4 regions of the Bacillus paramycoides genome follow, and region 1 is predicted to be linked to each of the others. Evidence: predicted binding sites of a transcription regulator. Region 1 holds the regulator's gene; each other region holds the start of a gene.

Region 1 (7,606 bases):
ACTTCGTGCGCGTTTAGAAACAGAATTTGCCCAAAAAGACAATGTAGAGCTAATTATTCCTCCTTTATCTTTATGCACAGATAATGCAGCAATGATCGCAGCGGCAGGTACAATTGCATATGAACAAGGAAAACGAGCTACATTAGCTTTAAATGCAAATCCAGGATTAGATATTGAAGCATAGTTATACACAAAATTAACCACAGCTTGTGGATAAAACCCATATTATCTGTTGATAATATGGGTTTTATTGTGTATATAAAATGTGCATAACTTTTTTATTAATTGTGGGTAATGTGGAAAAAGTTATTTGGGTGTTTATTTTATAAAGGTGGATATGTGTATAAACTTGTGGATAAATCGGATGAAGTCTGACCTTTGAATGTATTCTTTTTCGGGAAATAAAAAACAAGAAGATATCTTTAAAAAACATTTTGAAATATGCTTTTATTATAGGGGACGCTAATATTGTCAAACCTTGTCGGTAAATCGATATGTTGTTTCGAATCTTTTATGCAATAGACGTTGAACTGGACTAGAGGATAAAAAGGATGCCCCATCGTCAATAATACCGATTAATGAGACACCCTTCTTATTACTACTCTTATAAATGCAACTCTTCCCATTCTGCCATACAAGCGTCAAGTTGCTCTTGTAATGTTTGTTTTTTCGTTGTAATTTCACTAGCCTTTTCGTAATCTGCATATATTTCTGGTAAGCAAAGTTGATCTTCTAACGTAGCAATTTCTTCTTCAAATTGTACAATGTTTTGTTCTAGTTCCTCAATTTTTCGAGTACGTTGACGCTCCAACTTTTTGCGCTCTTTTTCTTCGAGATAATTTAATTTTTCTTGTGCAACTGTCTTTTGAACGGGTGCTTCATCTTCTTGCTCTAATTCCGCACGTTCAATCATCTCATTTTTCTTTTCGACGTAGTAATCGTAATCCCCTAAATATTCTTGTGCACCTTCTGTTGATAGCTCAACAACAGTTGTCGTTACACGATTAATAAAGTAACGGTCATGTGAGACAAACAGAAGGGTACCTGGATAATCAATTAAAGCATTCTCCAAGATTTCTTTACTATTTAAATCAAGATGGTTCGTAGGCTCATCGAGAATTAATAAATTTGATTTTTGCATCATAAGTTTTGCAAGAGCTAACCGAGCCTTTTGTCCACCACTAAGAGAAGACACTGGTTTTAGTACATCGTCTCCTGTGAATAAGAAGTTGCCTAGTATTGTGCGAATTTCTTTTTCAGGCTGTAATGGATATTCATCCCATAATTCATTTAAAACTCGTTTAGAAGATGTTAAGTTAGCTTGTTCTTGATCATAATACCCAACAGATACATTGGATCCGAAAGAAACATCACCATGTAGTAGTGGTAACTTATTCACAATGGATTTTAATAATGTGGATTTTCCAATTCCGTTTGGGCCAACTAAAGCAACACTATCCCCGCGAGTTAAGCGCATTGTTACATGTTCAATAATCGGATCCTCATCATAGCCGATAGTTGCATCCTTTACTTGTAAAACATCATTTCCACTTTGTTTTTCGATATCGAAGTGGAAGGAAGCTGACTTAGAATCACCTAATGGTCTTGTTAATAGTTCCATACGGTCTAATTGTTTACGACGGCTTTGAGCGCGTTTTGTCGTAGATGCACGAGCTATATTTTTTTGAACGAAGTCCTCAAGCTTAGCGATTTCATCTTGTTGTTTTTCATAACGCTTCATTTCTTGCTCGTATAGTGCTGATTTCAAATCTAAATATTTACTGTAGTTACCAACAAATCGTCTGCTTTCTTTATTCGAAATTTCATATACTTGTGTAACGAGTTTGTCTAAGAAATAACGGTCATGGGAAACGATTAGTATTGCGCCAGGATAGCCTTGTAAATATTGTTCAAGCCATGTTAATGTTTCGATGTCTAAATGGTTTGTAGGCTCGTCCAAAATAAGTAAGTCTGGTTTCGTTAATAATAACTTACCGAGAGCTAATCGTGTCTTTTGTCCACCGCTTAATGTAGAAATCGTCGTCTGGTGCGTTTCAACTGGGAAGCCAAGACCACTTAAAATCGAGCGGATATCTGCTTCGTACTGATAGCCACCTTGATCTTTATAATCTAATTGTAATTGGTCATAATCAGCTAATAATCTTTCATATGTAGCCTCATTTGAAAAGTTTACTTCTTGTCCCATCTCTTGCTCTAGCCTTCGAAGTTTTGTCTCCATTTGCTGCAAGTGTGTAAAGACGGTTAACATTTCATCCCAAATTGTTAAAGACGTTTCTAAACCGGTATTTTGAGCTAAGTATCCGATTGAGACATCTTTCGGTTTTATAATTTCGCCACCATCATGGGATAGCTCACCAGCTATTATTTTTAATAACGTAGATTTTCCAGCTCCATTTCGTCCGACTAATGCGATACGATCTTTCGTTTGAACTTCCAATTTTATGTTTGCAAGAATCGTTTCTGCACCGTATAATTTCGAAAGCGCGTTTACTTGTAATAAAATCAATGTTTTCACCTCAAATAATTTCTTAACTTTGCCATGTTTATATTTCTCAATCATACTAAAAATAGTGTATAGTTTAAAATACAGAGAGAATACTTCTTCTTTCTATTATACAAGGAATTTAATAAGTGCTAAACTTCTGTATTTGATTAAAGCATATGAATAAAGATAGGAAGAGAGGAGAGGTTATATGGAGCAGCAGAAAATTCCACAAGCCACTGCTAAGAGATTGCCTCTATACTATCGATTTATCCAAAACTTATCTCTATCTGGTAAGCAACGTGTTTCATCAGCCGAATTAAGTGAAGCGGTAAAGGTTGATTCCGCAACTATTCGAAGAGATTTCTCATACTTTGGGGCGTTAGGGAAAAAAGGATATGGATATAACGTAAATTATTTATTATCATTTTTCCGTGAAACACTCGACCAAGATGATATAACACGTGTAGCGCTTATTGGAGTAGGTAATTTAGGGACCGCTTTCTTACATTATAATTTCACGAAAAACAATAATACAAAAATTGAAATGGCGTTTGACGTTAGTGAAGAGAAAGTAGGAACAGAAATCGGGGGCATTCCTGTATATCACTTAGATGAATTAGAAGAAAGATTATCAAATGATATACAAGTGGCAATATTAACAGTACCGGCTACAGTAGCACAATCTGTAGCAGATAGATTAGCTGAAACGAGTGTGCATGGTATTTTAAACTTCACACCAGCACGTTTAAATGTATCAGACAATATAAGAATTCATCATATTGATTTAGCAGTAGAGTTACAAACACTTGTTTACTTTTTAAAGAATTATCCACAATAAAACGCAGAGGAAGCGACCTCTGCGTTTTATTATTGTTTTTTCTTTGTGAATTTAACTAAGATAAGGCGAAGTGCCAAATTAAAATCAATTGTTGCCATAACTGCAAATAGTATTGTCCACATATTCCAGATTGTATCTGTTACGTTCGTAATGGCGAAGCGTGTAAAGATACATCCTAGAAGGAAGTACAATGCAGCCATGAACAATGGCGAGTTTCTCATACTAAAAATCCTCCGATAAAGCCTTGCATTTTTTCAGCTTCTTTAATCATTTCTTGAATGTGTTCATTACTCACTAAAACTTGAGCAACTGCAACTAATGTATTCATTGCAACATGGGCCGCAATTGGAACGATAATACGCTTCGTCTTTACATATAAAAAGGCAAATACGAGCCCCATTGCAGTGTATACCAATAAGTGAGTGAAATCAAAATGAATTGCTGCGAATACGAGAGAACTAATGATAGCAGCAATAAAGAAGTTAAACTTCTTATAAAGTGTACCAAATAAAATTTTTCTAAACACGATTTCTTCTAAAATAGGTCCGATTATAGATATAACAATTAGGAACCAAGGAGTAGTTCTTGCGATATCCATAAGCCTCGCTGTGTTTTCAGATCCAGGTTTAATACCTAATACATACATTTCAATCATACCAGCAATACTTTGTGAGAAAAATGCTAAGAAGAATCCGATAAAAATCCATCCAATTGTAGCTGGAACAGTAGACCGCGTTTTATCTAAATGTCTATCACGAATATCTGTTCTAAGTAACCAAAGCACGATACATAATGCAATAAAGAAGCTAATGATTGCCCAGTGGCCAGTTATGAGTTGGAATTTCTCCTCCCTAGTAAATCCTCTGTTATCATAAAGTCCAGTTTTCAGGAGAAGCGGTAATCCAGCTATGGATGATAACTGCATTAAAATGTATGTAACGATAACCCACCAATATTGTTTTTTCAAATGGTTTAACCATCCTTTCTACCTCTAGTGTATGAGATAAGGTAGGATAACATGTACATATGCTACCTACGATATAAACCTTACGTAAATTATGTTTTTTTCGTAAATCCTTACTTGAAATTATAATAGAAGACAGGAGAAAGTTGTGTGTGTAGCGAAAACAACTTAGGGTGTCCTTTCATATTGTAACATACGAGTAGTGGAAACAACGATTCATATAGTAAAGGTAGAAGAAGAGAGAATCTATATAGAAAAGTGTATAACTTAATTTGCGAAAAAATTATGATTTTTTTACTTGCAAAAGAAATTGAGATTATTTATTATTATAAGTGTGTTAGCACTCGGGTGACCTGAGTGCTAATAAATAAAATTTACATAACAAAATGAGGAGGTTATTGTTCATGCTAAAGCCATTAGGTGATCGCGTTGTAATTGAGCTTGTTCAAGCGGAAGAAAAAACAGCAAGTGGTATTGTATTACCAGACACAGCAAAAGAAAAACCACAAGAGGGTAAAGTTATTGCAGTAGGTACTGGTCGAGTGCTTGAAAATGGTGAGCGTGTTGCTTTAGAGGTAGCAGCAGGTGATCTTATCATCTTCTCAAAATATGCAGGTACTGAAGTGAAATACGAAGGTACAGACTACTTGATTTTACGTGAAAGTGACATTTTAGCAGTTATCGGTTAATTATATAAATCTTAAAAAATCCAAGGGGGTCAATTATTATGGCAAAAGATATTAAATTTAGTGAAGAAGCACGTCGTTCGATGCTTCGCGGTGTCGACACTCTTGCAAACGCAGTAAAAGTAACGCTTGGACCAAAAGGTCGTAACGTTGTTCTTGAGAAAAAATTCGGTTCACCACTTATTACAAATGACGGTGTAACAATCGCAAAAGAAATTGAATTAGAAGATGCATTCGAAAACATGGGTGCAAAATTAGTAGCAGAAGTTGCTAGCAAAACAAACGATGTAGCTGGTGACGGAACAACAACTGCAACTGTATTAGCACAAGCTATGATTCGTGAAGGTCTTAAAAACGTAACAGCTGGTGCGAACCCAATGGGTCTTCGTAAAGGTATCGAAAAAGCTGTTACTGCTGCAATCGAAGAATTAAAAACGATTTCTAAACCAATCGAAGGTAAATCTTCAATCGCACAAGTAGCTGCTATTTCTGCGGCTGACGAAGAAGTAGGTCAATTAATCGCTGAAGCAATGGAGCGCGTTGGTAACGACGGCGTTATTACTTTAGAAGAATCTAAAGGATTCACAACAGAATTAGACGTAGTAGAAGGTATGCAATTTGATCGTGGATATGCATCTCCTTACATGATTACTGATTCTGACAAAATGGAAGCAGTTCTTGATAACCCATACATCTTAATCACTGACAAAAAGATTTCTAACATTCAAGAAATCTTACCAGTATTAGAGCAAGTGGTACAACAAGGTAAACCGCTTCTTATCATTGCTGAAGATGTAGAAGGCGAAGCGTTAGCTACATTAGTAGTGAACAAACTTCGTGGTACATTCAATGTAGTAGCTGTTAAAGCTCCTGGATTTGGTGACCGTCGTAAAGCAATGCTAGAAGATATCGCAATCTTAACTGGTGGCGAAGTAATCACTGAAGAATTAGGTCGTGACTTAAAATCTGCTACAGTTGAATCTTTAGGACGCGCTGGTAAAGTTGTTGTAACGAAAGAAAACACAACTGTAGTTGAAGGTGTAGGAAGCACACAACAAATCGAAGCTCGCATCGGTCAAATCCGTGCGCAATTAGAAGAAACAACTTCTGAATTCGATCGTGAAAAATTACAAGAGCGTCTTGCAAAACTTGCAGGTGGCGTAGCAGTAATTAAAGTAGGTGCAGCAACTGAAACTGAGTTAAAAGAGCGCAAACTTCGCATTGAAGATGCACTTAACTCAACTCGTGCAGCAGTAGAAGAAGGTATCGTTGCAGGTGGTGGTACTTCACTTATGAACGTATACACAAAAGTAGCTTCTATCGTAGCTGAAGGCGACGAAGCAACAGGTATCAACATCGTACTTCGTGCACTAGAAGAGCCAGTTCGTCAAATCGCAATCAACGCTGGTCTGGAAGGATCTGTAGTTGTAGAGCGTCTAAAAGGCGAAAAAGTAGGCGTTGGTTTCAACGCAGCAACTGGCGAGTGGGTTAACATGCTTGAAACTGGTATCGTAGATCCAGCTAAAGTAACTCGCTCTGCACTTCAAAACGCAGCATCTGTTGCAGCTATGTTCTTAACAACTGAAGCTGTAGTAGCTGACAAACCAGAACCAAATGCACCAGCAATGCCTGACATGGGCGGCATGGGCATGGGCGGTATGGGCGGAATGATGTAATTCCGTTTGCTCGAAAAACATCCATTTCTATATAGAAATGGATGTTTTTTTGTGTTTTTTAGAAAAGGAAATGAATTTCTGTAGAATTTTGTCGCTTTCTCTCTTGACCATATAGATACTTCATTGTTAGAATCTAGGAAGATAATATAAAACGATCCTTCATATATCCTCAAAGATAAGGTTTGAGAGTCTCTACCGGGTTACCGTAAACAACCTGACTATGAAGGCAGTGTGTCTTATATTTATAAAGAGCGGAAGACTATCTTTCTTTATAAAGCCAGACCCTGCCTTTTCTTTGTTATGAGACTAGAGGCGGAGGACTGGCTTTTTTTATTATATTGGTAATGCTTTTCGCCGAATTGGTGAAAATATTTATATACGAGAACTAACGTTGAGGTGATTATTTTGAAGAAGCAGCACGATACAATTATCGTTTTAGATTTTGGGAGTCAGTACAATCAGTTAATAGCACGTCGAATTCGTGAGTTCGGTGTATACAGTGAACTTCATCCACATACAATTACTGCGGAAGAAATTAAAGCAATGAATCCAAAAGGGATTATCTTCTCTGGTGGACCAAATAGTGTATACGGTGAAGGTGCATTACATTGTGATGAAAAAATCTTTGAACTAGGATTACCGATCTTCGGTATTTGTTACGGTATGCAGCTTATGACACAACACTTCGGTGGGAAAGTAGAACGTGCAAACCACCGTGAGTACGGAAAAGCTGTTCTTAAAGTAGAGAACGAATCAAAATTATATGCAAACCTTCCAGAAGAGCAAGTTGTATGGATGAGCCATGGTGACTTAGTAACTGGTTTACCTGAAGGATTCGTAGTAGATGCAACAAGTGAGTCTTGTCCAATTGCTGGTATGAGCAATGAAGCGAAAAACTTATACGGTGTACAATTCCACCCAGAAGTACGTCACTCT
Region 2 (7,606 bases), 760 kb from region 1:
TAAAGGCGGTAGCTTTTTAGTTGATGAGATTACGATTGATCAAGTGTTTACGCCAGAAGATTTTTCATCTGAGCATAAAATGATTGCAAAAACGACAGAGGACTTTATCGTAAATGAAGTTCTACCAGAGCTTGAATATTTAGAGCAACATGAGTTTGATCGTTCTGTTCGTCTTTTAAAAGAAGCTGGGGAACTTGGTTTATTAGGCGCTGACGTACCAGAAGAGTACGGCGGAATTGGTCTTGATAAAGTAAGCTCAGCGTTAATCGCAGAGAAATTCTCTCGCGCTGGTGGTTTTGCAATTACTCACGGTGCTCATGTAGGAATCGGATCTTTACCAATCGTATTATTCGGTAACGAAGAGCAAAAGAAAAAGTATTTACCATTACTTGCAACTGGTGAGAAATTAGCTGCATACGCATTAACAGAGCCAGGTTCAGGATCTGACGCATTAGGTGCAAAAACAACTGCACGTTTAAATGCAGAAGGTACACATTACGTATTAAACGGTGAAAAACAATGGATTACAAACTCTGCATTTGCTGACGTGTTTATCGTATACGCAAAAATTGATGGAGAGCACTTCTCAGCATTTATCGTAGAGAAAGAATATGCAGGCGTATCTACAAGCCCAGAAGAAAAGAAAATGGGTATTAAATGTTCTTCAACTCGTACGTTAATTTTAGAAGATGCATTAGTACCGAAAGAGAACTTACTTGGTGAAGTTGGTAAAGGTCATATTATCGCATTCAACATTTTAAATATCGGCCGTTATAAATTAGGTGTTGGTACAGTTGGATCTGCGAAACGTGCAGTAGAAATTTCAGCACAATATGCAAACCAACGTCAACAGTTCAAACAACCAATCGCTCGCTTCCCATTAATTCAAGAGAAACTTGCGAATATGGCAGCGAAAACATATGCAGCTGAAAGCTCTGTATATCGTACAGTAGGTTTATTCGAAAGCCGCATGAGCACATTATCTGAAGAAGAAGTGAAGGACGGTAAAGCAGTAGCAGCTTCTATCGCTGAATATGCAATCGAGTGCTCTTTAAATAAAGTATTCGGTTCTGAAGTACTAGACTATACAGTAGATGAAGGTGTTCAAATTCACGGTGGTTACGGATTTATGGCAGAGTACGAGATTGAAAGAATGTACCGCGATTCTCGTATTAACCGTATTTTCGAAGGAACGAACGAAATTAACCGCCTAATCGTACCAGGTACGTTCTTACGTAAAGCGATGAAAGGTGAATTACCACTTCTTCAAAAAGCACAAAAATTACAAGAAGAATTAATGATGATGATGCCAGAAGAAGTAGGCGATGAGCCATTAGCGCTTCAAAAATATTTAGTAAGTAACGCGAAGAAAATTGGCTTAATGGTAGCTGGATTAGCTGCTCAAAAATACGGTAAAGCATTAGATAAAGAGCAAGAAATTCTTGTGAATATCGCTGACATCGTAAGCAACCTATACGCAATGGAGTCAGCTGTTCTTCGTACAGAAAAAGCAATTAAAGCAACTGGTCTTGAAAAGAATAAACAAAAAGTGTTATACACTGAAGTATTTTGCCAAGAAGCATTTAACGAAATCGAAGCAGATGCGAAAGAAACACTTATCGCAGTTGAAAACGGCGACATGCTGCGCATGATGTTATCATCATTACGTAAATTAACTCGCCACACACCACTTAACGTAATTCCGAAGAAACGTGAAATCGCTGCGAAAATTTTAGAAGATGAGCGTTACACAGTTTAATACTTTTAAAGAACAGTAGTCGTTTATACGACTACTGTTCTTTTTTCTGAAAAAAATAAATTTTTAGTGACATAAAACTAATACCATTAGTATAATGAAACTAACGGTATTAGTTTTCGTGAAAAGGGAGATGGAAATATGAGAATGATACATGAAAAAACGGTATATCAATTGTCATTTTTGCCAAGAGTGTTTCCAGTGAATTGTTATTTTGTGGAGGAAGAAGATGGTTTAACTTTAATTGATGCGGCTTTGCCGTATAGCGCAAAAGGTATTTTACAGGCGGCTGAAAAAATAGGGAAACCAATTACTAAGATTGTATTAACACATGCGCATGATGATCACATCGGTGCATTAGACGCATTAAAGGAAGTACTCCCTAATGTTCCAGTCTATATTTCTAAGAGGGACGCAAAGCTGTTAGAAGGAGATACGACGTTACAAAAGGATGAACCGAATATACCGATAAAAGGCGGTGTACCTAAAAAGGTAAAAACGGTACCTGATGTTTTATTAGAAGATGGCGACCGAGTTGGGTCGCTTCTTGCGATTATGACACCGGGACATACGCCAGGATCCATGTCGTTTCTTGATGTACGAAATAAAGCTCTTATTGTCGGGGATGCATTTCAAACGAGAGGAGGTATGGCTGTTTCGGGACAAATGAAATTTTGGTTTCCGTTTCCTGCGATGGCAACGTGGAGTAAAGAAATATCATTACAAAGTGCAGAGAAGTTAAGCGAATATGAGCCTTCCTTACTTGCGGCAGGGCATGGGAAAATGATAAATAATCCAGGTACTGTCATAAAATTTGCTATTAAGGAAGCTAAGCGGAATATAAAAAGTAGAAAAGAGGGTTAATTTATGTCACCGAGAATCGGACTTACATTACAGAAAATTGTAGAAACAGCAGCAGAAATTGCAGATACAAATGGAATACAAGAAGTAACGTTAGCTTCATTAGCGCAAAGGTTAGGGATACGTTCACCCTCGCTATACAATCATGTAAAAGGGTTGCAAGATGTACGGAAAAATCTTGGTATTTACGGAATACAACAGCTGCATAACAAGCTGGAAGAAGCGGCCGAGGATAAATGTATGGATGAAGCAATTCATGCATTAGGAGAAGCATATGTAGCATTCGTACGCAAACATCCTGGACTATATGAAGCAACCTTTTTACGAGATGAAGAAGTAAGAAAAGCAGGTGACGGGATTGTAAAGCTTTGTCTTCAGGTGTTACAACAGTACGGCTTAGAAGGGGAAAATGCACTTCATGCGACGCGTGGATTCAGAAGTATTTGTCATGGATTTGCGTCGATTGAACAGCAAGGTGGATTTGGTCTACCGTTAGATTTGGATATAAGTTTACATGTATTATTGGAAACGTTTATTAAAGGATTACGTGAATAAGAAGCAAGGCAAACAAAAACCTTAGAAGTGATTCTAAGGTTTTTGAGTGCATATGATTCGAAAAGAATGGTAGGATTTTTCTTATGAAATGATATCATTTTGCAGGTTTTAAAAATGTATATATCGCTAAGAAAAAGCAAACGAAACTGAATACGATGGGATCTTGATATGGACTAGGCTCAGAGCCCTTCTGGATTTCTGTAAGGAAGTCGTGGGTTTTCATGTTTATTGCTCCTTTAACTAATAATTTTTATATGATGTGAGGGTTACGGTGGATAGGGATTGTTTTTTGAAATTTCATATAATAATTATTGCATAGCAATCCTATTCCTAAAACTATAAAATATAAAGTTTTCATAATATGTAAAATTGCATATTATTCTTTTTGAAATTTTTGTTATATTATCTTTATATTTAAATTAAAGGATTTTATTGAGATAAATGAGAATAACTGGAGGGATACTGTGAGTAAAACAGTGTTAGAAGCGTATAGTGCGGAAAGAAAAATAGAGAATATAACATATAAAAATCTATTTGTAATGATAGCAATGATTATAGGGACTTCACTCCTAGGAGGATTATTCCTTGGTTTAGCCTTTGAGATTTATGGAGAAGAAGCATTAAGTACTAAATTAGAAGGATATTATTTGCTCTTATTCGATGCATCTGTTGTTGCGATCGTTTTATTAGCTTATAAACCGGTTTTTCATTTTATTAAATCTATTTGGGATTTATCCGTTTTGAAGAGTGGGAAGACATATTTATATCTATTAATTGGTTTTATTATCATTGCAGTATCACAATATTTAATGTTACATGTGTTTAGTTTTGAAAGTGCAGCAGAACAAAAGGAACAATTAGGGAGTTTAGGGCTTCAAAATAGCATACAAAGTATTATATATGTGTTAAGTGTTGCTATCATTACACCGGTTAAAGAAGAAATTCTATTTCGAGGTATTTTATATCGATTTTTAGAAAAGAGATATAATTTTTTAGTTAGTATCATTATTTCTTCCTTCATTTTTGGAATTCTTCATGGAGGTCTTCTAATTACGGCAACGATTATGGGAATGGTATTTGCAATGTTATACAAAAAGACGCAATCTATTGTACCTAGTATTATGTTACACATTGTATGGAACTTACTTGTGAGTATAAGTATGATTGTATCTCTATAAAAATAAATACATACAAAATAAAAGATGAATGGCTCAGCTATTCATCTTTTATTTTGTATGCACGTGAAAAAGTTAATTCATGTATACAATCAAAAAATAGCTAAATACTAACAGTGAACGAATAAAGAAAGGTAGGAGTATTCTATGCAAAATTTAACAGAGCTTGAAGTAGAAAATTTACGTCATTTAATTGGTGGACACGCAACAATTATTAACAAGTTGGAGCAGTATGCACAGACGTGTACGGATCCACAACTGAAACAAATGCTACAAAAAGATGCGCAAGATGCACGAAATACGAAACAGCAATTAATGACTTTCCTAGGATAGGAGGAAGCGGAACATGAATGAAAAAGATATGGTAAATGATTATTTAGCAGGATTAAATGCAAGTTTAACAAGTTATGCAAATTATATTGCTCAGTCTGATAATGAACAATTACACCAAACGTTAATCCAAATTCGTAATCAAGATGAAATGCGCCAACGTAATATGTACGAGTACGCAAAGCAAAAGAGTTACTACAAGCCGGCAGCACCTGCGAATCCAATGATTGTCCAGCAATTAAAAAGCCAATTAAGTGCGGAATAATGGGATGACAAAAAACGGGCGAATGAAGTCGCTCGTTTTTTGTTTTGAATATGTCAATAAATATAAAATAAATATTTTTCCAGTTGTAACAAATATGACGAAAATGGAATATGACAATTCACAAAAAGGACAAAAACTTTGCTCAATATTTCACAAAGTATCCATGGTTTATATCGTGGGAATCTCTATAATTAGGAGTGTAAAGAACAAAAGAAATAGATTATATGATCAATTAGGAGAGATTGCTATGAGACGAAATACAAGAAAAATTGCAATTATCGGTACTGGATTAGTTGGATCAAGTTGTGCATATTCCATTGTGAATCAAGGCATTTGCGAAGAGCTATTATTAATTGATATAAATCATGAACGTGCAGTTGGGGAAGCGATGGATTTATCACACTGCATTAACTTTACAAATACAAGAACAAAAGTATATGCAGGAAGCTATGAAGACTGCAAAGATATGGATATCGTTATTATTACAGCAGGACCAGCACCAAAGCCTGGACAAAGTCGCTTAGATACTTTAGGAGCGAGTGCGAAGATTATGGAAAGTGTTGTTGGCGGCGTAATGGAAAGTGGATTTGATGGTATTTTCTTACTTGCATCGAACCCAGTTGATATTATTACATATCAAGTGTGGAAATTATCTGGATTACCTAGAAATCGTGTGATCGGTACTGGTACATCACTAGATTCTTCTCGCTTACGAACAATTTTATCTGAAATGTTACATGTAGACCCTCGTAGTATTCATGGGTATTCATTAGGAGAACATGGTGATTCTCAAATGGTTGCTTGGTCTCACGTAACTGTTGGTGGAAAGCCAATTCTACAAATTTTAGAAGAGAAAAAAGACAAATTTGGTGAAATAGATTTAGATGAAATTGTTGAGAAGACTGCAAAAGCTGGATGGGAAATTTATAAACGAAAAGGTACTACTTATTACGGAATCGGAAATTCTCTAGCATATATTGCGAGCTCAATCTTTAACGATGATCACCGTGTCATTGCTGTATCAGCCATTTTAGATGGGGAGTACGGCGAGTATGATATTTGTACAGGAGTGCCAGCTATTATTACTAGAGATGGTATAAAAGAAATTGTAGAACTAAACTTAACAGAGGATGAAGAATCTCGATTCGCAAAATCAAACGATATTTTACGTGATTATATGAAAACAATTGGTTACTAACTTATAGGAGAAGGTGAAACAAATGAAGGAATATATAATGTCTCGTGTATTTAAAGCATCTGCTGGAATCGCACAAGGTATTTTCGTATCCCTTGGAATTGGTTTACTAATCGAAAATATAGGAAGAATTGTTGATATTCCGTTACTTATTACAATCGGAGTTGTTGCAAAATCACTTATGGCACCAGCCATTGGTGCCGGAATTGCTTTTATGCTTGGTGCAAATGGCCTTGTAATCTTCTCGGCTATGGTAGCTGGAGCGATTGGTGCTGGATCCATTTCAATTACTGAAGCAGGTCTAATTATTAAAACAGGTGAGCCAATCGGTGCATTATTAACAGCAACTTTAGCTGTATATATTGGTAAACGTTTAAGTGGAAAAACTGCGTTAGATATGATGCTCGTTCCATTTGCGGCCATATTAGGTTCTGGTTTAGTTGGTATTTGGTTATCTCATAATATTACTCCTGTTTTAAATACAGTTGGAGCATTTATTAAAGATAGCTCAGCTGGTAGCCCGTTCATCGCTTCTATCGTCATTGCAGTCGTTTGGGGACTATTACTTATCTCTCCAGCTTCATCAGCTGCGTTAGCGATCGCACTTAGCTTAGACGGCGTTGCGGGTGGTGCTGCTCTTGCGGGCTGCGTTGCCCAGTTTATCGGATTCTCTGTTATCTCAGCGAAAGAAAATAATTTGGGCGGCATATTAGCTCAAGCACTTTGTACTCCGAAAGTACAGTTGCCAAATATCACTAAAAATCCAATGATTCTCGTCCCAACTGTTGTCGCCAGTGCGATAGTTGGTCCAGTATCCGCATTGATTTTCCAACTGGAAGCAGGAAAAGAAATTGCAGGTCTTGGATTAAGTTCTCTTATCGCACCAATTAATTTAATTTCCAGCGAAGGATGGGAAGTTGTCCCAGCGATGGTAATCACATATATCATCATTCCAGTAGCTGTTTCTTATATACTTTACATTGCTCTTAAAAAAGCAGGTCGTATTCATTCTGGTGATATGACTGTACCGCAATCTTAAATTGAAAATCTCCTTTTATATAGAGAAAAGCAGACTGGAAGCCACAGTCTGCTTTTTGTTATGTTACATTTTGTGATTTTGTTTTACTGGAACACGTACTGTTTCTTTTGCTAATAACAGCTGAACGCCGAAGTAAAGTATGCTTGCAAGCGTCATTCCAGAAATGGCGTCTACAAATGCATGTTGCTTCGTAAATAGCGTTGATAAAATAATAAGCGTACCGAAGAAGGTAAGAATGTAATATTCAAAAGCATGTTGTTCTCTACGTTTAAAGGCAGCTAGCATAATGACAAATGTAGTTAGAACATGAATGCTAGGGAAACAGTTTACCGGTTGGTCGATACTATAAATATAGCGGACTAGTTCGGAAAATACGTCGGATCCAACTACTGTTGGACGTGGTACAGTTGTCTGCCAAAAATAATAAATA
Region 3 (7,606 bases), 690 kb from region 1:
TTGCTATTGTGGCGAATGAAGTATTAAAGCTGGCCGAAGAATCGAATCGTTCTGCGGGGAGAATTCAAGGTATTTTGAAGGAGTTTAGTAATCAAGCAAGTAAGGTAGAAGTGCAGGTAGAGAAATCAGAAAGAGTACAAGAAGAATGTAACGAAATGTTAGCAAGCGTTTTAACAAACGTAACGGATTTAGGAAAGTTTATTGATACAATCAATGATGTAATGAGAGAAATCGTTGGTCATCAAGAAAGTTTCCAAGTTAAAACGACGAATATCGTAAAGGATGTTACACATGCTTCTAATGTAATTCAGCAAACTTCTGCGGCTACGGAAGAAGTGTTAGCAAGTGTGGAAGAAGAAAAACATCGAAATGATACATCAGTGAAGACATTACATACTGTTAGTGAGCAAGTGAAGTTGTTAGAAGATATTTTAGAAAAGTAATATCGTTTCAAAAGGGCACACTATGTGTGCTCTTTTTTCATTTAAACGAATACTTGAGCGGAATTTAATTGCTTTTCTGTGCGTTTTCTGCCAAGCTTAAGGAGATAAAATTCAGCTAATAGCGGAATTAAAATACTTCAAAGAAAGAATTATATAGGTGACGCATATGATCGAAGTTAAGACTTCTGAACTTAGTGATGGAGAATTTAATAGAGGTGTATTTGCAACTCGTGATATTAAAAAAGGTGAGTTGATACACGCAGCACCAGTTATCTCTTATCCGAATGAACAGCATGAACACATTGAGAAAACGTTGCTTGCTGATTACGCATTTGAGTATGGGGTAAATCATACGGCAATCCTTTTAGGATACGGTATGTTATTTAATCATTCATATACACCGAATGCAACGTATGATATTGTCTTCGAGAACCATACGTTTAACTTCTTCGCTTATAAGGATATAAAAGCGGGAGAAGAAATCTTAATCAATTATAATGGTGAAGTTGATAATGACGAGCTGTTATGGTTTGATAAGGAAAAAGAAGAGAACGAAAAGTAATTTATAATAAGTGATGAAAGGGAGGCTTTTACATAGGTAAAAGCCTCCCTTTTTAGTGATGAAAATAAAGTAAATATTACAAAAAAATACCACTTTATTTTCGTATGATATAGTAAGATACTGAAGGATAGTGTGTTGAAAAAGTAATATATTTTACAAATTGTTGTCTTTCTGATGACATGTCAAGTTTAGTAGCTCATTTGGGTTGCTTTATTATGCAATATATATTTTAATATGAGTGGCACCTCTTATAAATTAAGAGGTTTATAGGTGTCTCGAATTGATTTTGGGTACACTGTATCCACCACTTTAGGTTCATTTCATGTATGTGGGGATATTATGGGCCCGTATAACGGGATAAAAAGAATATAGAAATAGAGGAATCGTAAAATGAATATGCAAGAGGTTTATGAATATTTAAGTACGGTATTGCCTGAAGGTCATGTGAAACAAGATGAAATGTTAAAGAATCATACGCATATTAAAGTTGGTGGAAAAGCAGATGTGTTCGTTGCACCGACAAATTATGATGAAATTCAAAAAGTTATTAAATATGCTAACAAATATAATATTCCAGTTACGTTTTTAGGAAATGGATCGAATGTCATTATTAAAGATGGTGGAATTCGCGGAATTACAGTAAGTTTAATTCATATTACAGGTGTTACTGTAACAGGAACGACGATTGTAGCACAGTGCGGTGCGGCAATTATTGATGTATCACGTATTGCATTAGATCATAATTTAACGGGTCTTGAGTTTGCTTGTGGTATTCCAGGTTCAGTTGGCGGAGCATTATATATGAATGCTGGTGCTTACGGCGGTGAAATTTCGTTTGTATTAACAGAAGCTGTCGTAATGACAGGTGATGGAGAGCTACGTACTTTGACGAAAGAAGCATTTGAATTTGGATATCGTAAGAGTGTATTTGCGAACAACCATTACATTATTCTTGAAGCGAGATTTGAACTTGAAGAAGGTGTACATGAAGAAATTAAAGCAAAAATGGATGATTTAACGTTCAAACGTGAGTCAAAACAGCCTCTAGAATATCCTTCATGTGGTAGCGTATTTAAGCGCCCACCAAATAACTTTGCTGGTAAACTAATTCAAGAATCAGGGCTACAAGGTAAGCGAATTGGCGGAGTGGAAGTTTCTCTAAAACACGCTGGATTTATGGTGAATGTTGATAACGGAACAGCACAAGATTACATCGATTTAATTCACTTCGTACAAAAGACTGTTGAAGAGAAATTTGGCGTGAAGTTAGAGCGAGAAGTAAGAATTATTGGAGAAGATAAAGAATAAACTCTACGTATGAAACTGTGAATTATTTTAAAATAATATTTGGGTATTGTTGACAATTTGTTTGCGATTCAATATAATGGCTAATAATTTAACAAATAACATACGTTGAAAGAGCCCAGTAGCAGTTTGTCACTGTTAACGAGAGAGCTAGGGGTTGCTGGAACCTAGCACAAACAAACTTGCGAATTACACTCTGGAGTATCTTAGGTAATGCTAAGCGGATTGGCAATCGATATTATTGCTAAGAGTGGTATGAGTAGCTATGCTATTTATACAAACTGGGTGGTAACACGGTGAATAATCGTCCCTATGTCATAGACATAGGGATTTTTTGTTTTCAAAAAAATAGAGGGGATGACAAAAGATGAACATTATTGATGAATTAGAATGGCGCGGTGCCATTAATCAACAGACAGATGAAGAAGGTTTACGTAAGCTAGTAGAAGAGAAAAAGATTTCACTATACTGCGGAGTTGATCCGACTGGTGATAGTATGCATATCGGACATTTGATTCCGTTTATGATGATGAAGAGATTCCAGTTAGCTGGTCATCATCCAGTTATTTTAATCGGCGGGGCAACAGGAACAATTGGTGATCCGAGCGGACGTCAATCAGAACGTCAACTTCAAACGTTAGAAGTAGTGCAGCATAACGTGGATGCGTTAACAGCGCAAATGAAAAAGCTGTTTGATTTTGGCGGAAATAGCGAAGTGAAGATGGTAAATAACTACGACTGGACACATGAAATAAACATTATCGAATTTTTACGTGATTACGGAAAAAACTTTAGCATCAATAGCATGTTAGCGAAGGACATTGTAGCAAGTCGTTTAGATACAGGAATTTCTTTCACAGAATTTACGTACCAAATCTTGCAAGCGATGGACTTCCATCATTTATACACGAAAGAAGATGTTCAACTGCAAATTGGTGGTAGTGACCAATGGGGAAATATTACGAGTGGGTTAGACTTAATTCGTAAGTTAGAAGGACACGAAGCGAAGGTATTCGGATTAACGATTCCGTTATTGTTGAAATCAGATGGTACGAAGTTTGGTAAATCAGCAGGTGGTGCGGTTTGGCTTGATCCTGAAAAAACAACACCATTTGAATTTTACCAGTTCTGGGTAAATACAGATGACCGTGATGTCGTTAAATACTTGAAATACTTTACGTTCTTAACGAAAGAGCGCATCGATGAATTGGCAGTGAAGGTAGAAACGGAGCCTCATAAACGTGAAGCGCAAAAAGTATTAGCGGAAGAAATGACGAAATTTGTTCATGGAGAAGAGGCATTCCTGCAAGCTGTGAAAATTACCGCAGCATTATTTAGCGGAGATATTAAATCGTTAACAGCCGATGAAATTGAGCAAGGCTTTAAAGAAATGCCAACATTCCAGTCTTCAAAAGAGACGAAAAATATCGTAGAATGGCTAGTCGATTTAGGAATTGAACCATCTAGACGACAAGCACGTGAGGATATTAATAACGGAGCTATTTCTATGAATGGTGAAAAAGTAACGGATGTAGATACGGATGTGACTGTAGAAAATTCATTTGATGGACGATTTATTATTATTCGTAAAGGGAAGAAGAACTACAGCTTAGTGAAGTTAGGAGAATAATTTGTGTGAAAGGATGGGAGTAGAAAGAATACTTCCATCCTTTCATATACACAATTTAGACATAAAATAATCAGTAAATTTAGATAATTAAAAGGGTTATATTATTCTTCTGCCGAATAAATAAGTTAGAGGAAATTACGGACTAAAAAAGCCCGAACCATGCTGGGCATGATTCGGGCTTATAATCAGATTAGTAAGCTAAGCTGAATAGACCTTTAATGTGTGATAAGTAACGAACGTTACTTGCTTCTTTCATTAATGATGCTGGTAAGCCTTTAAGTGGAGTATTGCTTGCTCCGATTGTAGCAACAGCATCTTTACGTCCTAGACTAGCAAGTGTTCCAGAGTTTACAGGTGCGAACTCTTCGAATGCTTTGCCTTTTAGTGCAGCGTATAAGTTGTATCCAATTAACTCACCCATTTGCCAAGCGATTTGTGCAGTTGGTGGGTATGGACGTCCGTCTGGAGCGAAGACAACAGCGCTGTCTCCAGCAACGAATACGTTTTTGTGAGAAGTAGATTGTAGGTATGCATCAACTGTTGCACGACCACGGTTTACTTCAAGACCTGATTCACCGATTAGTGGGTTACCTTGAACGCCACCTGTCCAAACGAATGTGTTAGCAACAAGTTTTTGACCATCTTTTAAGTCGATTTCGTTGCCAGCAACGTTTGTTACAGGAAGACCTGTTAAGAATGTAACGCCGCGTGCTTCTAGGCTAGTAGTTGCACGTTCGATTAAGTGGTCTGGTAATACTGGAAGGATTTTTGGACCTGCTTCCACAAGAAGAAGTTTAACTTCTTTTGGATTTACGCCGTGGCTTTTTGCAAGTTTAGGCATAATGTCAGCAAGCTCACCAACTAGCTCAACGCCAGTTAATCCGCCACCACCGATTACGATTGTAGCATCAGCTTCGTTTTTCGTTTTCGCGTATTCACGAATACGGTCTTCAACGTGTTTGTAGATTTTGTTTGCATCAGCAGCAGATTTTAATACCATGCTGTTTTCTTCTAGTCCTGGAATACCGAAGTAAGCAGTTTTACTTCCTAAAGCAACTACAAGTGCATCGTAAGATAAAGTAGTGCCGCCAGCTAGTTTGATTTCTTTGCTATCAACTGAGAATGACTCAACTGTTGCAATTTTAAGATCGATATCTTTACCTTTGAAAAGCTTTGTAAGTGGCATTGCAATTGCTTGCTCAGACACGTTACCAGCTGCAAGGCGGTGTAATTCAGTGATGATTTGGTGTGTTGGGTATTGGTTAATCACTGTAACTTGTGCTTCTGATTTGCTGTAATATTTACGTACGTTTAAAGCGGCAAGAAGACCGCCATAACCAGCGCCTAAGATGACAATTTGTTTTGACATAGTATGATATCCCCCGTCTTTACTAATTGTTGTTATAAGTTAAATTATTTATTGTTACGTTCTGCACTAATTTGAAGATATGCGTTCACAAAGCGGAACATTTTTTGTGCTTGTGGATCTTTTAGTAATTTTAACAGACCGAATAGGCCGATAACTTCGTTGCTTTCGTCAGCACGATCTTTCGCTTCGATTGCAGTTGCAGCCATGCTTTTCACTGTATCTTTTACAGGTTCTACAAGCTCTGTAATTGCACCAACAGTGTCGCTTTTTAATACTTCATCAGTAGCAACAGTTTGAGCGAAGTCATAAGACTTAGTTAAAATGTTAACAAGCTCAGTTAATTTTGGAAGCTGTTCTACTAGTGTTGTTAATGATTCTTGTACCTCAGGTTTTAACAACTGATCAAGTACATCAAGTTGTCCTTGGCTAGCAGAAATTTGTACAGTTTCTTGTTCTGGCTTTGTTTGAGTCATAGTTTCTGGCATCTCCAATTCTCCTTTACGATAGCAATACTCTTATTTTTGATAGGTAAGATAGTAAACGCTTGCGAAACTTTATACAAAGTTTCACAAAACACAATAAAATGCCTTTAAATTTATGGCAGCAAACAAGCTAGCATAAATCTAAAACCATATTTTCTTACCTATTATTTATGAACTGTCCGATACATGGCTTGTCCGCATAATGGAAAAGCTCCGTTACCGGAAAGTGTATATAATATATATCCTATATTATATACTATATACACCTATGTTAACATAAAAATGATTCCTAATTATTTGATATTGAGTGTATAACGTAGTGCTGACAAGGTATGAAAGCGTATAAAATATTTTGTTCCAGTTAGAAATGTACATATATATAAAGAAAAAAAGGAAAAAATGAACAAATTCATGTTCGTTTTTTCCTTTTTTTATTGTTCACCTTCTGTTATTAGCATCGATGTGTTACCGCTTTTTTCAAGATGGCATTCGCCCCAAGTACAAAGGGAATCAAGAATGGATTCTAAAGACCAACCGTAGTCTGTAAGGGAATATTCTACTTTCGGTGGTACTTGATTGTATACCTTTCTTTGAATAACTCCATCTTCTTCTAGTTCGCGTAATTGCTGCGTTAACATTTTCTGTGTAATACCAGGCATGAGACGTTTTAATTCACTCGTTCTCTTTGTACCTTTCGTTAAGTGGCAAAGAATAACGACTTTCCATTTTCCACCGATAACCTCTAAAGTTGCTTCAACGGGAATGTTATATTTCTTCATATTAAAATCTCCTTTGATGAATGTAGATGTCAGTTCTCCAACAAAAGAAGCTAAATCATTTAAATGTTACTAAAAAGTACCTATAGCACTTTAAAGTACGTACTTTTTATCATGTTGAATATGTTCCATAATAGCATATGTAAGAGGGAAATGAGTAGTACGGTACTAAAAAGTACCTATGTTACTTTTAGGTACCTATCGTACTTTTAAGTGCGTTCTTCAAAAAAAGAGTGAAGCCATTCATAATAGCATATATGAGCAGTAAATTTATTTTTGTAGAAGAAAAAAGGCCTTTTTTCATACTATTATGATTGGATTTCTAGCATTAAGGAGGAGTTCAATTGAATTCATATACAGTATCTTCTTCGGCAGTACAGACGAATCGGAGAAGTATGTTTGCTTTATTAGCACTAGCCATTAGTGCGTTTGGAATTGGTACAACCGAATTTATTAGTGTCGGTTTATTACCATCTATTTCAGAGGATTTACATGTTTCTGTTACAACAGCGGGTTTAACCGTTTCTTTATATGCGTTAGGAGTAGCGTTCGGTGCCCCAGTATTAACGTCATTAACAGCTAGTATGTCGCGAAAGACGTTATTAATGTGGATTATGATTATTTTCATTATTGGTAATGGAATTGCGGCGGTGGCAACAAGTTTTACTGTGTTACTTATCGCGAGGGTTGTATCTGCGTTTGCGCACGGCGTTTTTATGTCGATAGGATCCACCATTGCGGCTGCGCTTGTACCAGAGAATAAACGTGCGAGTGCAATTGCATTTATGTTTACTGGTTTAACCGTTGCGACCATTACAGGTGTACCGATTGGAACGTTTATCGGTCAACAATTTGGCTGGAGAGCTTCATTTATGGTAATTGTGGCAATTGGGATCGTTGCTTTCATCGCCAACAGTATGCTAATTCCTTCTAACTTAAAAAAAGGTACGTCTGTATCATTTCGCGATCAATTTAAGTTGATTACGAATGGAAGACTATTACTTGTATTTATTATTACTGCATTAGGATACGGGGGAAC
Region 4 (7,606 bases), 1.0 Mb from region 1:
GTAGATGAACTAGAAAAAGAACTGCAACAATTCACTAATCAATTCAATAATCAATATACAGATTACGTGAAGCAATTAACTGGAAACTCCTTAAATGATCAAATTAACGAGTGGCAAGACAAGTGGAAAGAACTTTCTGCTCATATGCAACAGCTAACTGTTTCTCCTACAAAAACATCTTTGTCTATCCTTACTCAAACAAGCGGTCAATTTGAAGAAACAACTAAGCAATTTATTGAACAACAACAATTACAACGTGAAGAGGCTCAAAAACAGTTAGAAGGTTTTTTGGAAGAGTTCAAGTCGAAACAGTTGGAACTCGCAAAAAAGTTCGAGGAAAATTCAAAAAATCTATTTACTTCCATCAAGTAAGAAAAATGTGGGAGCTAACTGCAGCACAAACAAAACTCTTTCTTCCTCCTACTACATCAAGATGGCTGGCATTTTTCGATATGGAAAAGAAGGAGGACAAAATGAATCCATTTCAAGAAGCACAAACTGTTCCGGAGCTTCGTTATGATGAGATTCAAGTCGGTGATCAAGCATCCCTTACAAAAACGATTACGGATGAAGACGTTATCAATTTTGCAAAGTTGACTGGAGATGTGAATCCTATTCATATTTTAGACTCTTTTGCAAAAACGACAATGTTTAAAGAACGTATTGCTCATGGCATGCTCGTTTCAAGTTTCATTTCGACGATTCTTGGTACGAAACTTCCAGGGAAAAATACGATTTATTTATCTCAAAACATTTCATTCCGTGCTCCTGTCAAAATCGGCGATACACTTCGCGTTGTGGCAGAAGTCATCAAAAAACGTGACGATAAAAAAATCATTACGTTGCAAACAAACATATACAATCAATCCGATGATATTGTCGTGGAAGGTACAGCGACAATACTGAAAAAAGAGTAGCAAATTTGCTACTCTTTTTTCTATCCAATAACTTCTAATCACACCGATTACTTCCGCGTATGAGCACGCCGGTTCCACATAAAATAACAGTACCAGTTCAGATAAGTACTTAGCTGGACTGGACTACTTATAAGGATGTGTATCATCATGGCAAAAACAAACAAATTACTAGTTCCAGGTGCTGAACAAGCACTTGATCAATTTAAATATGAAATTGCACAAGAATTCGGCGTAAGCTTAGGGTCTAATACTGCATCTCGTTCTAACGGATCAGTTGGCGGTGAAGTAACAAAACGTCTTGTTTCTTTAGCTCAACAACAATTACGCGGATAACACTATAACATATGGCTTAGAGGCAGATATTCTCTGCCTCTTTCTATTTTTAACATACATAAACGTACTTTTTCACATACTAGTAAGAGCAAACAGAAAGGAACGGTATGTAACATGAAACGGATTAACATTCGCATGAGTCCTCCCCGCGTTCTTACTTTGTCTTTTATCATGTTATCAATTATAGGTACATGCTTATTAAAACTACCAATTGCTACAACAACGTCTATTTCATGGCTCGATGCTTTATTTACAACAGTTTCTGCTTGTACGGTTACAGGGCTAGGGGTTGTGGACACTGGAAAAGTATTTACTTTATTTGGTCAATGTGTCATTTTAACGCTTATACAAGTGGGCGGACTTGGCATTATGAGCTTTGCCGTTTTAATTGCGATTATGCTTGGCAGAAAAATTGGCCTTCAAAACCGAATTTTACTGCAACAAGCATTAAATCAAACGAATATAGGCGGTGTCATCCGTCTTGCCAAAGCATTATTTTTATTTTCTTTTACAGTCGAATGTATCGCTTCTTTCATTCTTTCTTTTGAATGGGTACCGAAATATGGGATTGCTAAAGGGATCTATTATAGCTTTTTTCATTCCATCTCTGCTTTTAACAATGCTGGTTTTTCTGTGTGGAGCGATAATTTAATGTCCCATTCTCATAGCATTCTTGTCAATCTTGTCATTTCCTCCCTCATTATTTTAGGTGGGATTGGTTTTACAGTAATCGTAGATATAAAAAGAAAGAAAAATTTTAAAAACCTTACATTACACTCAAAACTTATGCTCTCTTCTACTCTAATCGTCAATATTATTGCGACTATTTTTATTTTTACATTCGAGTTCCACAATTCTCTCTCTATGAGAGGATTTACTCCATTTGAAGAAGGCATGGCTGCTTATTTCCAAGCTATTTCAACGCGTACTGCCGGGTTTAATACAGTTGATATTTCTGCATTATCAAAGCCTTCCCTTTTACTAATGATGCTTCTAATGTTTATCGGCGCCGGTAGTGCTTCAACTGGCGGTGGGATTAAATTAACAACCTTTTTAATCATGTTTTTTGGAGTATTTAAATTTTTACAAGAACAAGATGATATTGTCGTGTTTAAAAAATCTATTAAAGATACTCTTATTGTCAAATCATTGACCATCACTATTATTTCTATTTCATTTATCTTTTTTGCTATTTTAATTTTGAGTATTACTGAGCGAGTTCCTCTATTGATGAGTGCTTTCGAAGTATTTTCAGCATTTGGGACTGTCGGTCTCAGTATGAATTTCACACCGCACTTAACGATGATTGGAAAAGCTATTATTATCTTTATGATGTTTTTCGGCAAAATGGGACCTTTAACACTTGCTTTTTCATTTGCACGTAAAAAGAACCGAAAAATAAAATATCCGAACGAAGATATTTTAACAGGTTGACAACCGTATAAATTATCCATATAATGAGAATACAATAGCATATCTCCAAAGGGGAGTAGCGTCCAAGAATATTTCTTGGAAACAAAGTCGTCATTACGTAGAACTTAGTTCTTCCGGCTTTGTTGGCATTTTCATTACATATGTCTAGCAAGACCTTTGCCTATTAACGGCAGAGGTCTTTTTTGTATTCATTCCCAAATTCTTCCAAAGTTAATAGACAGGAGTATGGGGAAACTAAATAGTGGGGAAATTCTTCACTTATTTAGTACTTATAGAAATGAGAGGAGAATGTACATGGATGTATCATTATTATTGGAGTATGGTTGGGTATTACTTATCCTAATTGCACTAGAGGGGATTTTAGCAGCTGATAACGCTCTTGTTCTTGCAATTATGGTAAAACATTTACCAGAAGAAAAACGAAAGAAAGCACTATTTTACGGATTAGCGGGGGCATTTGTTTTCCGTTTCGGATCGTTATTTATGATTTCGTTCCTAGTCGACGTATGGCAAGTGCAAGCAATCGGTGCCATTTACCTTATGTTTATCGCTGGTAATCACTTATTTAAAACGTATGTTAAAAAGAATACGGATGAAGAAACAGAAGAAAAAGAGGCAAAGAAAAAACAAGAGAACTTTTGGTGGACTGTATTTAAAGTTGAAGTTGCAGATATCGCCTTCGCAGTTGATTCAATCTTAGCTGCCGTTGCATTAGCAATGACTTTACCGAAAACAGGATTAGGTACAATTGGTAGTCTTGATACTGGGCAATTCGTTGTTATCTTTGTAGGTGGACTTATCGGATTAATCATTATGCGATTTGCGGCAACTGCTTTCGTACAAATCTTAAAACGTAAGCCAGGACTTGAAACTGCAGCATTCTTAATTGTAGGTTGGGTTGGTGTGAAACTAGCAGTTTATACATTAGCACACTCTGCATTAAATGTAATTCCACATTCCTTCCCAGAATCTACACCTTGGAAGCTTACATTCTGGATTGTATTAGTTGGAATCGCAGTTGGCGGCTGGTTTTTCTCGAAAGAAGTAGAAACAAAAGTCGAAAAGAATCTAGACGAAAAAGCGCTGTAATTACAGCGCTTTTTCTTTTTCCTTTCTCCCTCTCCATGTCCAGAAAAATTTCTATTATACTACTTTTTGAAAACGTTTTCTTGATATATGTATGTCCTTTTTGTGAAACATTACACAAACTTATTGAAACTATGATCAAATCCATGTACTTTATTCATATAAGGAGCATTTATAGATGATGTACTAAAGGAGCGTATTACTCATGCTAGAACAAGGATTAGATTATGTTGTCAAACTGGCTAAGAGCAAAAAACAAATGCTAGATATAAACCCGATGCAATATTTCATTCGTGCCGCACTTGCGGGTATTTATATCGGTTTTATTATCGTACTATGTTTTAAATTAGGTAACTTCTTTCACATTGCAGATTCACCAGCCACTTATTTAGCGGCTTCCATGTTTTTCGGAATTGCCCTCGTCCTTATTATATATGGCGGTGCTGAATTGTTCACTGGAAACACAATGTACTTCACTGTAGCAACTTTAAGAAAAGAAACAACGATTTCTGATACACTTCGTAACTGGGTCGCTTGTTATGCAGGAAATTTAGCTGGTGCTTTATTCTTTGCTTTACTATTTTATGCAACTGGAATTTTCGAAGCAATTGATCACGGTCATTTCATGAATAAAGTAGTAGAAGGAAAAATGAATACACCTACAATTCAATTATTCTTTAAAGCGATTTTATGTAACTGGCTCGTATGTCTTGCTTGTTTCTTACCTTCTCAAGTGAAAGGTGATACAGCAAAAATTATGATGATGATGCTACTCGTTTTTACATTCTTCTTATCTGGTTACGAACATAGCATTGCAAACTTATCACTATTTGCTTTATCTTTAGTTTCACCGCATCCGGAGACAATTTCTTTTACAGGTGCTATTCATAACTTAATTCCAGTTACAATCGGTAACATTATTGGCGGGTCTGTATTTGTTGGTGTGGTATACCATTACTTAACAAAGAAAGCACCTGACATGAAACAAGAAGAAGCCGAATTAGTAGCAGCTCAACAAGAAGAGATTATTCCGTTGCAAGCGCATTTGAAACATTAAAAACTCCAAAGTTTTACTTTGGAGTTTTTAGCTCCCCACATATTTAACAACAAGATGAGGATTAATTTCTCCTTCTTCCTTTCCCTTTTCAATTCTCTGTTTCATCTTGTACATACCGATAACATCATTCGTATGAAGGTGCATTTCATTTACGTATAAACCTTCTTTACAAAAAGCCTCTACAAAATCTAATCCACTTTTTTCTCCCCATCTCATGTTAAAATCAAGGGAAAGAATATTCACATCATAATCCCGAACCATTTGCAAAGCACATTCTACTGTAGTTGCAGGTACATACCCGTACGGGCAACTTCTTTGATCGTCCATATATACATTCATGTTCTATCCCCTCTCTATTTTGCATACGTGATCAACATGTAACATATTGCCCCAAGACTAATAAAGGGACCAAACGGAATTGGGGTCCTCATTTTCATACGTTTTAATACGAGACCCACTCCAAAGAAACAAAGACTAAAGCAAGATGCTAAAAATAAAACGATAAAAATCCCTTTCAGTCCCACTATAAATCCAAGTAACGAAAGTAATTTTATATCCCCTCCCCCAAGCCCTTCTGGATATATCTTTTGCATGCAATATAACAAAATGAATATAACGCTACTACCAACTATACTATCTGTCCAAGTGACTAACGGTACAAAAATACATTCTAAAATGAGTAAACAGGCAAACGAAGCTAAAATACGATTTGGAATTAACATATATATGTAATCTGTAACCGAAATAATAAGAAGTAATGAAAATAGCGATAAAATGATAATAAGTTCTTGTTCCACCCCAATCATATATACAGTAAGAAAAAATATCATTCCGGTTACAAGTTCAAATACTACGTACAAAATTGAAATTTCTCTTTTACAATTCGTACACCGTCCCCTTTGTATACAAAATGAAATGATTGGAATCAATTCTTTTGGCTTTAGCACATACTTACAATAATGACAATGTGAACGCGGGGCAATGATAGACTCACCTAGTGGAACTCTCATCGCAATTACCATAAAAAAAGAACCAAACACCATCCCCACTAACAATGCATATACATAAGTGAACATCCCTTCCTCTCCTTTCCAGAAGAACATAGCAAAAAAAGGAGAGAACTTCTACTTCATATTATCTCTATTCTATTAAAAAAGCAGGCCATTTTCTGGCCTGCTTTCCCCTCTTTTATACGATGAAATATACTGCTTTTAATGGTCCGTGTACCCCGACAACAAGATTCATTTCAATATCTGCCGAGTTACTAGGTCCTGTAATAAAGTTAATACAAGATGCCACTTTCTCACCATTTTCTATACGCGAGTTCATATCCTCAACTGCTTGTGTAATACGAGGCACAAGTGTTTCACGTGGAATAATAGCAAAGTATACAGTCGGTAAAAAGTGTAAAGAACGACCTTGGCCTTTATGACTTTGTACAACGATCGTACCAGATTCAGCTAAAGTATAATCACTAAATGCAATTCCAATATTCGCTCTTTCTGCGATACGCATATTCTCTTCTTTCTTCTCAGGATCCCATACATTCACTTCAACATTTTGATTTGGAAGCTCTTCTTTAAATAAAGACGTCAATCCATAGGAATCAAAACGTTCATCTGCCGATAACATAATAGGTCCCCCACCGTTTTCCACGATTACTTTTTGAATATCTTCACGTAAACGGTCGTTTGTCGTTTCCACAACAGTTGTATGAATGTTTGTACATTGATTTTTAAATACTTCTAACAATTCTTCTTGTGAATAATCTTTTAACGTTTCTTTATTCACATTATTTTTCCACACTGGACGTTTTACACCATCCGTTTTACGCGTGCGTCCAAGTTCTTTTGCAATATTATCTAGAAAGGACTCACGGTTTTGAATTAATCCTGTCATTATTTGTCCCCGCCTTTCTTATGATCTTTATACCAATCACGGAATCTTTCTTTACTTGGAGCCGGGAATTCACGAATATCTGTCCAGTTTTTAAGTGGCCCAACACCTTTTGATACACGGTTACCAGATGTAAATGGACTCATTGCTGCTGGCGCCATTTTTGATCCTATTTTATATAAAGCTGCTGAAGATGCACCCATACTAAACATTTTCATTGCTAATTTTTCTGCAAGTGGAGCACGTCCTTCTTGCTCAACGATAACTTGGCGATGTTTTAATAATAAATCATGCAATGGAATTTTTACTGGACAAGCTTCTGTACACGCCCCGCATAAACTAGAGGCATAAGGAAGCTCTTTGTAATCATCATATCCGCCTAAAAGTGGTGTTAATACCGCACCAATTGGTCCTGAGTATATAGACCCATATGAATGTCCACCAACATGACGATATACAGGGCATACGTTCACACAAGCAGCACAACGAATACATTGCAACACTTGACGGAATTCAGATCCAAGAATTTGAGAACGACCATTATCGACAATAACTAAGTGGAATTCTTCTGGTCCATCTACTTCCTCTTCTTGAATTGGTCCCGCTACAGTTACATAACTTGTTAACTTTTGACCTACTGCACTACGACATAGTAAACCAACTAAAACATCTAATTCTTCCATTGTCGGAACCATACGTTCCATACCCATTACTGCAATTTGTGTTTTCGGAATCGACATAACAAGGTCGGCATTACCTTCATTCGTTACTAAACAAAGAGAGCCAGTATTTGCAACAGCGAAGTTACAACCTGTCACACCAATTTCTGCATCCATAAATTTTTCACGAAGTTGTTTACGAACAAACTTTGTCATTTCGTATG

The links. Region 1 encodes Rex, which represses fermentation and respiration genes when NADH is low (regulators of the CRP and FNR family bind a similar motif). Its sites were predicted from a motif close to TTGTGAAATATTTCACAA; they were not measured.
Region 2: AAG068_RS25070 (L-lactate dehydrogenase) is a predicted target of Rex. The motif match lies at 5,081-5,098, and genes of this name have one in related genera.
Region 3: AAG068_RS25420 (DUF1641 domain-containing protein) is a predicted target of Rex. The motif match lies at 5,854-5,871, and genes of this name have one in related genera.
Region 4: AAG068_RS06610 (formate/nitrite transporter family protein) is a predicted target of Rex. The motif match lies at 3,874-3,891, and genes of this name have one in related genera.

What each region holds. Positions count from the first base shown of each region.
Region 1 is NZ_CP152427.1:258,318-265,923, forward strand. Features, by position in the region: gene tsaD (tRNA (adenosine(37)-N6)-threonylcarbamoyltransferase complex transferase subunit TsaD) at 1-184, shown strand, start outside; gene AAG068_RS01505 (ABC-F family ATP-binding cassette domain-containing protein) at 605-2,527, opposite strand; gene AAG068_RS01510 (redox-sensing transcriptional repressor Rex) at 2,715-3,344, shown strand; gene AAG068_RS01515 (YdiK family protein) at 3,374-3,565, opposite strand; gene AAG068_RS01520 (CPBP family intramembrane glutamic endopeptidase) at 3,562-4,311, opposite strand; gene groES (co-chaperone GroES) at 4,713-4,997, shown strand; gene groL (chaperonin GroEL) at 5,036-6,670, shown strand; purine riboswitch at 6,810-6,911, shown strand; gene guaA (glutamine-hydrolyzing GMP synthase) at 7,076-7,606, shown strand, end outside.
Region 2 is NZ_CP152427.1:4,788,188-4,795,793, reverse strand. Features, by position in the region: gene AAG068_RS25100 (acyl-CoA dehydrogenase family protein) at 1-1,759, shown strand, start outside; gene AAG068_RS25095 (MBL fold metallo-hydrolase) at 1,898-2,620, shown strand; gene AAG068_RS25090 (TetR/AcrR family transcriptional regulator) at 2,624-3,172, shown strand; gene AAG068_RS25085 (CPBP family intramembrane glutamic endopeptidase) at 3,637-4,350, shown strand; gene AAG068_RS25080 (hypothetical protein) at 4,495-4,680, shown strand; gene AAG068_RS25075 (spore coat protein) at 4,694-4,942, shown strand; gene AAG068_RS25070 (L-lactate dehydrogenase) at 5,190-6,140, shown strand; gene AAG068_RS25065 (PTS transporter subunit IIC) at 6,163-7,176, shown strand; gene AAG068_RS25060 (phosphatase PAP2 family protein) at 7,240-7,606, opposite strand, start outside.
Region 3 is NZ_CP152427.1:4,861,688-4,869,293, reverse strand. Features, by position in the region: gene AAG068_RS25445 (DUF4077 domain-containing protein) at 1-443, shown strand, start outside; gene AAG068_RS25440 (SET domain-containing protein) at 610-1,005, shown strand; gene murB (UDP-N-acetylmuramate dehydrogenase) at 1,396-2,313, shown strand; T-box leader at 2,410-2,625, shown strand; gene tyrS (tyrosine--tRNA ligase) at 2,678-3,940, shown strand; gene AAG068_RS25425 (NAD(P)/FAD-dependent oxidoreductase) at 4,131-5,309, opposite strand; gene AAG068_RS25420 (DUF1641 domain-containing protein) at 5,354-5,794, opposite strand; gene AAG068_RS25415 (winged helix-turn-helix transcriptional regulator) at 6,223-6,570, opposite strand; gene AAG068_RS25410 (MFS transporter) at 6,963-7,606, shown strand, end outside.
Region 4 is NZ_CP152427.1:1,278,707-1,286,312, reverse strand. Features, by position in the region: gene phaP (polyhydroxyalkanoic acid inclusion protein PhaP) at 1-372, shown strand, start outside; gene AAG068_RS06630 (MaoC family dehydratase) at 474-917, shown strand; gene AAG068_RS06625 (alpha/beta-type small acid-soluble spore protein) at 1,065-1,250, shown strand; gene AAG068_RS06620 (TrkH family potassium uptake protein) at 1,305-2,684, shown strand; yybP-ykoY riboswitch at 2,723-2,888, shown strand; gene AAG068_RS06615 (TerC family protein) at 2,979-3,773, shown strand; gene AAG068_RS06610 (formate/nitrite transporter family protein) at 3,976-4,827, shown strand; gene AAG068_RS06605 (cyclic-phosphate processing receiver domain-containing protein) at 4,855-5,166, opposite strand; gene AAG068_RS06600 (prepilin peptidase) at 5,181-5,903, opposite strand; gene AAG068_RS06595 (LutC/YkgG family protein) at 6,016-6,726, opposite strand; gene AAG068_RS06590 (LutB/LldF family L-lactate oxidation iron-sulfur protein) at 6,726-7,606, opposite strand, start outside.